One region of the Serratia nevei genome, then DNA from elsewhere that is predicted to be linked to it. Evidence: predicted binding sites of a transcription regulator. Region 1 holds the regulator's gene; the other holds the start of a gene.
What was found. The regulator LexA, encoded in region 1, represses DNA repair genes until DNA is damaged. The targets are predictions, from matches to a motif close to TNCTGTATGTACATACAGNA.
Positions count from the first base shown of each region.

Region 1 (5,578 bases):
TTCATCAATACCGCGTTGACCGCCACCACGTCGCTTCCCAGGCGAGCACCGAAGATGGTCAGCGATGCAAAGCACAGCTGCAGCAGCAATGAACGCAACATGATGTCGCGGTTAAGCGCCAGCAGCCGACGCAGATCGCCACGCCAGGCCTGGCGCAGCATCGGCAGGGTGATACCGCGCAGGCACATCACCCGCCACGCCAGCCACAGGCCGAGCAGCAGCGTGGCGTATTCGGCGATGGCGGTTGCCGCCGCCGCCCCTCGCACGTTCCAGCCCAGGCCCATCACCAGCCAGATATCCAGCACGATGTTCAGCAGGTTGCCGACAATCAGCAGGATCACCGGCGCACGCACATACTGCACGCCGAGCAGCCAGCCCAGCAGCACCAGATTAGCCAGCGCCGCCGGCGCGCTCAGCCAACGGATCTCAAGAAAACGCCGCGCCTGTTCCAGCACCTCGCCATTGCCACCGACGATCCGCAGCGCCAGTTCGATCAGCGGATAGCGCAACAGGACGATCGCCACCCCGGCCAGCAGCGCCAGCAGAAGCGGCTGCATAAAGGCGCGCGCCAGCGCCTGCGGGTTCTGTGCCCCCAGCGCCTGCGCCGCCAGGCCGGTGGTGCTCATGCGCAGGAACAACAGCAGCATGAACAGGAAGCTGGTCGCCACCGCGCCGATCGCGACGCCCCCCAGGTAGATCGGGCTGTCGAGGTGGCCGATCACCGCGGTGTCCACCAGCCCGAGCAGCGGTACGGTGATATTGGAGAAAATCATCGGCAGAGCCAGGCGCCACAGGGCTTTATCGGTGTCGCTGGTGAAGGCGGAAATCAAGCGCATGATGAGATGTTCCCGTAGCAGTGGCGAAGGGCAAGGTCAGAAACAAAAACGCCCCAGAACAGGGGCGATTGATACAAGAGGCGGCACTGAGAGTGCGACGATTAAATCCAGTCACCGTTGCGGATCACGCCGACCGCCAGCCCTTCGATAGTGAAATTCTGCTGGCGCAGATCGACCACGATCGGTTGGAATTCGTTGTTCTCCGGCAGCAGCTCGACCACGTTGCCGTGTTTTTTCAGGCGCTTGACCGTCACTTCGTCTTCGATGCGCGCCACCACGACCTGGCCGTTGCGCACGTCTTGCGTTTTATGCACCGCCAGCAGATCGCCGTCCAGAATGCCGATGTCGCGCATCGACATGCCGTTCACCCGCAGCAGGAAATCGGCGCTCGGTTTAAACAGGGAAGGATCCACCTGGTAGTGCCCTTCGATGTGCTGCTGCGCCAGCAGCGGCTCGCCGGCGGCGACGCGGCCGATCAGCGGCAGCCCTTCTTCTTCTTCCATCAACAGGCGGATACCGCGCGAGGCACCGGAGACGATTTCGATCACGCCTTTGCGTGCCAGCGCCTTCAGGTGTTCTTCGGCGGCGTTAGGCGAGCGGAACCCCAGACGCATCGCGATCTCGGCACGCGTTGGCGGCATGCCCGTTTGCGAAATATGATCGCGAATCAGATCGTAGACCTCTTGCTGTCTGGTAGTTAGTGCTTTCATTCCGCCCCCTGTTTGTTTATACAGTCTTGCTGTGAGTATATACAGGTAAGCGCGGATTGGGAACCGAAGAATAAATAAAAATCAGTCAGTAGGCGCCTTTCGTCAGCCAAAATGCTGCCATAAGACCGTGCCCCAAACGAACAGCGCCAGCACGATCGCCAGCGACACCGCCGCCGATCCCATGTCCTTGGCCCGACCGGACAGTTCGTGATGTTCGCTGCCGATGCGATCCACCACCGCCTCGATCGCGCTGTTCAGGATCTCGACGATCATCACCAGCGCTACCGATCCGATCAATAAAATGCGCGCTATCGCACCCACATCCAGCCAGACAGCCAGTATGATAGCCAGCAGGGTGAGCACCAGCTCCTGGCGGAAAGCCGCTTCGTGCTGCCAGGCGGCGGAAAGCCCTTTATAAGAATAGCCGGCGGCCTTGATGATGCGGGTCAGTCCGGTTGCTTGGTTTGCCATGTTTTCGTGCCTTTCTCAGAGGTCGGTCATAATAAAAAGAGTCTAGAACAGTCCGCGCTGACGGCTCTCGGTTTTCGAACACCACAGATCTGCTACCCGGTTTCTGGTATGCTTGCGGCGCATTGCTAACAAGAGGCTTCACGTTGTTTATGTCAGGTTGGCGTAAAATTTATTATAAAATATTGAATTTACCACTTAAATTGTTGGTAAGAAGTAAGGTCATCCCTTCAGATCCGGTTACCGAGCTAGGGTTGGATCCCTCACGGCCGATTTTGTATGTTTTACCTTACAATTCCAAGGCGGATTTGCTGACGCTGCGCACCCAGTGCCTGGCGCAGGATCTGCCCGATCCGCTCAACTCGCTGGAGATCGACGGCACCGTGCTGCCGAGCTACGTGTTCATTCACGACGGCCCGCGCGTGTTCCGCTACTACACCCCGAAAGAAGAGTCGGTAAAGCTGTTCCACGACTATCTGGATCTGCACCGCAGCAATCCGGATCTCGACATTCAGATGCTGCCGGTTTCGGTGATGTTCGGCCGCTCGCCGGGCCGCGAAGGCCACGGCACGCCGCACCTGCGTCTGTTGAACGGCGTGCAGAAATTCTTCGCCGTGCTGTGGCTCGGCCGCGACAGCTTCGTGCGTTTCTCCAACACCGTTTCGCTGCGCCGCATGGCCACCGAGCACGGCACGGATAAAACCATCGCGCAGAAACTGGCGCGCGTGGCGCGCATGCACTTCTCGCGTCAGCGCCTGGCCGCGGTAGGCCCGAGCCTGCCGGCCCGCCAGGATCTGTTCAACAAGCTGTTGGCGTCCAAAGCGATCGAAAAAGCGGTCGAGGACGAAGCGCGCAGCAAGAAGATCTCGCACGAAAAGGCCCAGCAGAACGCCATCGCGCTGATGGAAGAGATCGCCGCCGATTTCTCCTACGAAACCGTGCGCCTGTCCGACCGCGTGCTGAGCTGGACCTGGAACCGGCTGTATCAGGGCATCAACGTCACCAACGCCGAGCGCGTGCGCCAGCTGGCGCAGGACGGCCACGAGATCGTCTACGTGCCCTGCCACCGCAGCCACATGGACTACCTGCTGCTGTCCTACGTGCTGTATCACCAGGGCCTGGTGCCGCCGCACATCGCCGCCGGCATCAACCTCAACTTCTGGCCGGCCGGCCCGATCTTCCGCCGCTTGGGCGCGTTCTTCATCCGCCGCACCTTCAAGGGCAACAAGCTGTACTCGACGGTGTTCCGCGAATACCTCGGCGAGCTGTTCACCCGCGGCTACTCGGTGGAATACTTCGTGGAAGGTGGCCGTTCCCGCACCGGGCGTCTGCTGGAGCCGAAGACCGGCACCCTGTCGATGACCATCCAGGCGATGCTGCGCGGCGGCACCCGTCCGATCACGCTGGTGCCGATTTACATCGGTTACGAACACGTGATGGAAGTGGGCACCTACGCCAAAGAGCTGCGCGGCGCCACCAAGGAAAAAGAGAGCCTGCCGCAGATGCTGCGCGGCCTGCGCAAGCTGCGCAATCTGGGCCAGGGTTATGTCAACTTCGGCGAGCCGCTGCCGTTGACCGCTTACCTCAACCAGCACGTGCCGCAGTGGCGCGAGTCTATCGATCCGATCGAAGCTCAGCGCCCAAGCTGGCTGACGCCGACGGTCAACGATCTGGCCGGCCAGATCATGGTGCGCATCAACAACGCCGCCGCGGCCAACGCCATGAACCTGTGTTCCACCGCGCTGCTGGCTTCGCGCCAGCGTTCGCTGACCCGCGAACAGCTGGTCGAACAGCTCGAGTGTTACCTGCAGCTGATGCGCAACGCGCCTTACGCGCATGACGTCACCGTGCCGACGCAAACGCCGGACGAGCTGCTGGATCACGCGCTGAACATGAACAAGTTCGAGGTGGAGAAGGACAACATCGGCGACATCATCATCCTGCCGCGCGAGCAGGCGGTGCTGATGACCTATTACCGCAACAACATCCACCACCTGCTGGTGCTGCCGTCGCTGATCGCCAGCATCGTGATGCATCATCGCCGGGTATCGCGCGCCGAACTGCTGCGTCAAATCGGCATGATCTACCCGATGCTGAAAGCCGAGCTGTTCCTGCATAACGACAAGGAACAGCTGCCGGAGGTGCTGCAGCCGGTGATCGACGAGCTGATCCGTCAACAGCTGATCTGCGACAAAGGCGACGAGCTGGTGCTGAACCCGACGCGCATTCGCCCGCTGCAGCTGCTGGCCGCCGGGGTGCGCGAAACCCTGCAACGCTACGCCATCACCATGTCGATCCTCAGCGCCAACCCGAGCATCAACCGCGGCGCGCTGGAGAAAGAGAGCCGCATCATGGCGCAGCGTCTGTCGGTGCTGCACGGCATCAACGCGCCGGAGTTCTTCGACAAGGCGGTGTTCTCCACCCTGGTGGCGACGCTGCGCGAAGAAGGCTATATCAACGACAGCGGCGATGCGATCCGCGAGCACACCCTTGAGGTGTACAACATGCTGAGCGATCTGATCACGCCGGAAATCAAGCTGACCATCGAAAGCGTCAACATGCCGGAAGAGACCAACGTCCTGCCGCAGGCCGATGCGGAAGAAGAGCAGGACGAGTGATTTCGTCCGGTACGGAAATACAAAAGGCACCCCGAGGGGTGCCTTTTTTCTTGCTTTGGGGAACCGTTACGCCGGCAGATAGCTCAGCGCGATGCCGATAAATACCACCAACCCGACATAGTTGTTCTGCAGGAAGGCCTTGAAGCAGGCTTCGCGCTCGCGGCCGGCGATCTGTTTTTGCTGGTGAATGAACAGCGCGCCCGCCAGCAGCAGCGACCAGTAAAACGCCCCGCCGAGCTGCGCCAGATAACCGACCCACACCAGCAGCAGCAGCGTCGCGAACTGCAGCAGCCCGACGATCAGCTTGTCATAACGGCCGAACAGGATAGCGGTGGATTTGATGCCGATCTTCAAATCATCGTCGCGATCGACCATCGCATACAGCGTGTCGTAGGCCACCGTCCAGCAGATGTTGGCCAGCAGCAGCAGCCAGCAGCTGAGCGGCAGCGATTCGCTGACCGCCGCATACCCCATCGGAATGCCCCAGCCGAACGCGGCGCCCAGCACGAACTGCGGCAGGTTGGTCACCCGCTTCATGAACGGATACACCCAGGCCAGCGCCAGCGCCGCCAGCGACAGCCAGATGGTCATCGCATTGAGCGTCAACACCAGGCAGAACGAGATCAGCACCAGCACCGCAAACAGCACCTTGGCCTCTTTCGCGCTCACCCGACCGCTCGGCATCGGCCGCCCGGCGGTGCGTTTCACGTAGCCGTCCACCGCGCGATCGGCGTAGTCATTCACCACGCAGCCGGCGGCGCGCATCAGGAACACGCCGAGCACGAACACCAGCAAAATCGACAGCGGCGGCACGCCTTTCCCGGCCAGCCACAGCGCCCACAGCGTCGGCCACAGCAGCAACAGCGTGCCGATCGGTTTATCAATGCGCATCAAATGGCTGTAAGCCCGCCATTTACTTTGAGTCACGCTTCCCTCCAAGGTCTTG
Region 1 covers NZ_CP149940.1:4,851,119-4,856,696, forward strand. The annotation lists gene dinF (MATE family efflux transporter DinF) at 1-836, opposite strand, end outside; gene lexA (transcriptional repressor LexA) at 938-1,546, opposite strand; gene V8N38_RS23185 (diacylglycerol kinase) at 1,649-2,017, opposite strand; gene plsB (glycerol-3-phosphate 1-O-acyltransferase PlsB) at 2,167-4,632, shown strand; gene ubiA (4-hydroxybenzoate octaprenyltransferase) at 4,699-5,571, opposite strand.

Region 2 (5,578 bases), 1.8 Mb from region 1:
TTTACCCCGCTGTCGGCGCAGTACACCTTCGCCGATTGGGTGCAGCAGGAGCAACTGCCGGTGATCCTGGTGGTGGGTATTAAACTGGGCTGCATCAACCACGCGGTGCTGACGGCGCAGGCGGTGCAACAGGCGGGGCTGACGCTGGCCGGTTGGATCGCCAACGACGTGACGCCGCCGGGGCGGCGGCATCAGGAATACCTGGCCACGCTGCGCCGCATGCTGCCGGCGCCGCTGCTGGGCGAAATCCCGCACCTGCCGCAGGCCGAGCGGGCGCCGCTGGGGCAGTATCTGGATATCAGCCTGCTGGCACAGTGAGAGGTTTTGACTGATTGGTAACAACGCCGGGTCTTATGATCCGGCGTTGGCTTTTACATGGCGGTAATGCAGACGTTATCGAGATAAAGCACGCCATTTTTCGCCAGGGCAAACAGGTTGAACGTCAGGATGACATGGGTCGCCCAGACCGGGACTTTTCGCCGATTGGCGTTGAAACGATATTCTGTGTACTCGGTGTAAGCATCGGCTTTCATGACGGCATCCCAGGCTGCCGGCGCGGCTTTGGCGACGATCGAGATGCCGTTGTCCGCATGCTCCTGAATACAGGCGTACTGTAGCGTCGCAAACAGATTGCCGGTGCCGCCGTTGACCGTTTTCAGGATAAAACAGGCGCCCAGCTGTTCATATTGCGCGACGGGCACGCTCACTCTCACCCCGGCGTTGGTATTGGCGTTGCCCAATTTGCTCACTTTTAGGGCGTTGCCGCCGCCGATGCCCGCGCCGGCTTCGATACCGATAGTCACCGCGTCTGAGGTAAAGGGATCGTCGATCGTGCCGCCGGTCACTTCCCAGCCGAACGGTTTGGCGGAAAAGGCGAAATCGCCGTCTTTGAGTTTGTTATTCACGGCGCCGACCAGCGTCTGGATCCCGGCGCCACCCCCACCGCCATCCAGTCGGCTATTGGCGATGACAAAGTCACCGGTACCGCTGAAATAGCGACCGCTGGCGGTTCTTACGCCATAGAACTTCACGCTGTCGACGATAATCCCGCTACTGCCGGTCTCGGCATAAAACAGCGACGCTTGCGCCAGTCGGCCGCCGGCGACGATGATTTCGCCGCCGTGAATCAACAGCGATGCGTTTTGATTGGCGCTGCAGCGGAAGGGGATATCTGTGAGCGGGCTATTGCCGTTGTTGAATTCCATATGGCAGCCATGTAGCTCAATGCTACCGGCTTCGACGTAGGCTATCGAACCGGCATAGTCGATCGAGGTGCCGAACAGGCGGAAGGCGCCGTTGGGGTTGGCGTTGCGAACGGCCAACCCCTGGGAATTGCCGAGGGTGCCACCGAAGAAGTTGATACCTTCACCGAAGTTTTGGGCTCCGCTGCTCGTTGAGGGCATATGCAGACTTTCAAAACAGCGGATGACTTCACAAGCATAGTGGTGGGCGATATAGGCATTGGTGCCATAGTACAGGCCGTAGTAGAAGCCGGAAACATAGACGTTATTGACCGAGAAGTTGCCCAGCGGCCCTTCAGGCGAATGGAAACGGATACCATCGGTGTAGTTGTATTCGGTCGGGGTTTCATCCTTGCCTTTGTTAATTTTGGCGCCAATGCCTTTGACGGTGAAATCTTTTAAGATCGGCGCCGGTCGAATAGGAACGTTGTTATCCAGTGCGCCGCTGCTGGTATAGCAACGCAGGAAATAGTTATGGTCGCTTTCCGTGCCGTTGGGGATGATGGCGTTGATGCTGACGCCGTTGCCGTCAAGATAAACGAAGCCGACATTGATATCGGTTTTCGGCGCGGTCCAGGTGGCAAAAGGCGCGGCGAATCTGACGATCGTCGGGCGTTTTAACGTGTTGATGATGAAATCCTGCGCACTGACCAGTTCATCACGTGAGCTGACATAAATACCTTCGACATTGAGTCGTTCCTGCAGGCTCCAGTTTTTGTTGCGCAAATCCGCGTATTGAATAAATGCCGCGTTGTTGTCTGTCATGCTTACATCCCTCGATATTGTGGTGTCGGTGTGACCCCTATCGAGTATGAAAAGACGGCGGGCCCATGCCTATTGGGCGCAGACCGGCCGTGACTGATACAACAGCAACCTAATCGCTAACCTGAGCGCTCACTCTGCCAGCCCTGCGCCGATCAACGCCTCATCCAGCTGCGCCAGCGCGCCGTGCGCCACCGTGCGCCCGCTGTCCAACAGGCAAAAACGGTCCGCCACCCGGCGCACGAACGGCAGCTGATGTTCCACCAGTAAAATGGTCATGCCCCATTCGCGGTTGAGTCGGCGGATCACGTTGCCGATGTCGGCAGCTATCGAGGGGGGGACGCCCGCCGTCGGTTCGTCGAGGATCAGCAGCGCCGGCTCCTGGGCCAGCGCCCGGCCAATCGCCAGCTGGCGTTGGGCGCCCACGCAAAGATCGCCGGCGCGGTGCGCACGCATCTGGCGCAAATGGGGAAACAGGCTGTAGATCAGCGGCGGAATGCGGCGAGGGGCGCCGCGCCCGGCCATTTGCGCCACCTGCAGATTCTCCTCCACGCTCAGCTGCGAGAAGAGCTGCCGCCCCTGGGGCACGTGGCTGATGCCCAGCGCGGCGCGGCGCTCCATCGGCTGCAGCAACAGGTTTTGCGGCGGCTGATCCGCCGGCTGCCAGGTCATGCTGCCGCTCACCACCGGCACATGCCCCATAATGCAGTTGACCAGCGTGGTCTTGCCCACGCCGTTGCGGCCGAGCAGCACGGTGCACTGGCCGCGTGGCAGCTCCAGGTTGATGTCCCACAGGGTGTGGTTCTGCCCGTAAAATTGATTGACCGATCTCAGGCTCAGCATTTGGCATTCTCCTCATAGACGCCCGTTTCACTCGTTGGCGGGGACTGCAAAGGCCGCATGCGCGGCGAATTTCCCGAGTGTGGCAATGTCTGGAACAAAATGCCGTCCGTCTAATGAGCCAGAGCAAGGTCTGCGGTAGACGGAATGACAGTCAATATGTCGTTAAAAACGACGCTTGTGACGACTTGGTGTCGTTCTTGCGCTTTTACGGGCGATAGCGCCGCGGAGATTACGCGTCGCGGCAGGCAGCGCATCATGCTGTCGCACCGCGTTTATACGCAGGAAGATAAAGCAACTCTCAGGCCAGTTTTGCCGCCGGGTGAAAACGGGGATTGTTATCGCCTTGTTAACCACGCGTCAGGCCTGACAGGCGCTGCCGTGGCGGCCCGAAAATACGCGGGGAAGTTAACCCGGACGTTTTTTGCACTCTTGTGGTGCTCTTTGGTCAGGGCATGGTGCAAGGCGTTGCCCTGCCGTCAAGAGCGATCCGCGTGAAAGGGGCCAATGCGATTTTGGCAATGGGGATTTTTAGTATTAATCGGCATAAACAAAGCGATATTTTTATGAAAAAATAACTAAAAAAGGCATTTTGGCGAGTGTAAAGGGCGAAAAGCTTTCTTTCTGTAACTCCCGCCCCGGGCGGGGCGGTGAGAGTTATCCACTATTCCTGTGGATAACCTTGTGTATTAGATTTAGAAAAACGCTGTAAAGCGAGAGCCGACGCGGGTTCTGTTCGCTTTGTCCGCATTCTCGTCTTTTTATTAATATTATTAAATATCAATAATTTAATTAAAATCAAGACGCAGGGGTATTGATCAGGCCTCTATGTATGATTTTTCGACGCGGTGCTATCAATAAGTTAATTCGCGGCAAGTTCTGGGGATAAATCTGTTATTGACAATAAAAATGTCACCGGGCTGTAACGCCACGGTGCAGCGGCGTTGCTGCGGCGTCGATCCCAGCGACGAATCCGCTTGAAGCTGGTTTTATATCCAGTATCATGGGCACTGGCGCAAATCGCCGACACTTTCCATAATTAGGGGCCATGCCCGGCGCAGAGCCGGCTGGCCGCCTGAGCGCGCGCATCTCCACAGGGTAGCCGAGCAATGAGTAAACTTTTCAAACTGCATTCAGAGTTCAAACCGGCCGGCGATCAGCCGGAAGCCATCCGCAAGCTGGAAGAGGGGCTGGAAGACGGCCTGGCGCACCAGACGCTGCTGGGGGTCACCGGTTCGGGCAAGACATTCACCATCGCCAACGTGATAGCCGATCTGAATCGGCCGACCATGGTGCTGGCGCCGAACAAGACGCTGGCGGCGCAGCTGTACGGTGAAATGAAAGAGTTTTTCCCGGAGAATGCGGTGGAATACTTCGTCTCCTACTACGACTACTACCAGCCGGAAGCCTATGTGCCCAGCTCCGACACCTTCATTGAAAAAGACGCTTCGGTGAACGAGCACATCGAGCAGATGCGTCTTTCCGCCACCAAGGCGCTGCTGGAACGGCGCGACGTGGTGGTGGTGGCGTCGGTGTCGGCGATCTACGGCCTGGGCGATCCGGATCTTTACCTGAAGATGATGCTGCACCTGACCCAGGGTATGATCATCGATCAACGATCCATTTTGCGCCGGCTGGCGGAGCTGCAGTACTCCCGCAACGATCAGGCCTTCCAGCGCGCTACCTTCCGCGTGCGCGGCGAGGTGATTGACATTTACCCGGCGGAGTCGGACGAGCTGGCGCTGCGCGTCGAGCTGTTCGACGATGAAGTGGAACGGCTGTCGCTGTTCGATCCGCTGACCGGGCAGATCGAGCAGGTGGTGCCGCGTTTTACCATCTACCCGAAATCGCACTACGTGACGCCGCGTGAGCGGATCATGCAGGCGATGGAAGAGATCAAGGTCGATCTGGCGGACCGCCGCAAGGTGCTGCTGGCCAACAACAAGCTGCTGGAAGAGCAGCGCCTGACGCAGCGCACCCAGTTCGATCTGGAAATGATGAACGAGCTGGGTTACTGCTCGGGCATCGAAAACTACTCGCGCTACCTGTCCGGGCGCGCCGAGGGCGAGCCGCCGCCGACGCTGTTCGACTACCTGCCGGCGGACGGCCTGCTGGTGGTCGACGAATCCCACGTCACCATTCCGCAGATCGGCGCGATGTTCAAGGGCGACCGCGCGCGTAAAGAAACGCTGGTGGAGTACGGCTTCCGCCTGCCGTCGGCGCTGGACAACCGCCCCTTGCGCTTCGAGGAGTTCGAGGCGCTGGCGCCGCAGACCATCTATGTCTCCGCGACGCCGGGCAAATATGAGCTGGAGAAATCCGGCGGCGATCTGATCGATCAGGTGGTGCGGCCGACCGGGCTGCTGGATCCGATCGTGGAGGTGCGGCCGGTCGCCACCCAGGTGGACGATCTGCTCTCCGAGATCCGCAAGCGCGCGGCGATCAACGAGCGCGTGCTGGTGACCACCCTGACCAAACGCATGGCGGAAGACCTGACCGAATATCTGGAAGAGCATGGCGAGCGCGTGCGCTACCTGCACTCGGACATCGATACCGTGGAACGGGTCGAAATCATCCGTGACCTGCGTCTGGGCGAGTTCGACGTGCTGGTGGGCATCAACCTGTTGCGTGAGGGGCTCGACATGCCTGAGGTGTCGCTGGTGGCGATTCTGGACGCCGACAAGGAAGGCTTCCTGCGTTCCGAGCGTTCGCTGATCCAGACCATCGGCCGCGCG
Region 2 covers NZ_CP149940.1:1,329,788-1,335,365, forward strand. The annotation lists gene bioD (dethiobiotin synthase) at 1-318, shown strand, start outside; gene V8N38_RS06280 (hypothetical protein) at 372-2,006, opposite strand; gene V8N38_RS06285 (ATP-binding cassette domain-containing protein) at 2,136-2,846, opposite strand; gene uvrB (excinuclease ABC subunit UvrB) at 3,953-5,578, shown strand, end outside.
Region 2: a site for LexA is predicted at 3,825-3,844, ahead of uvrB (excinuclease ABC subunit UvrB). Genes of this name have one in related genera too.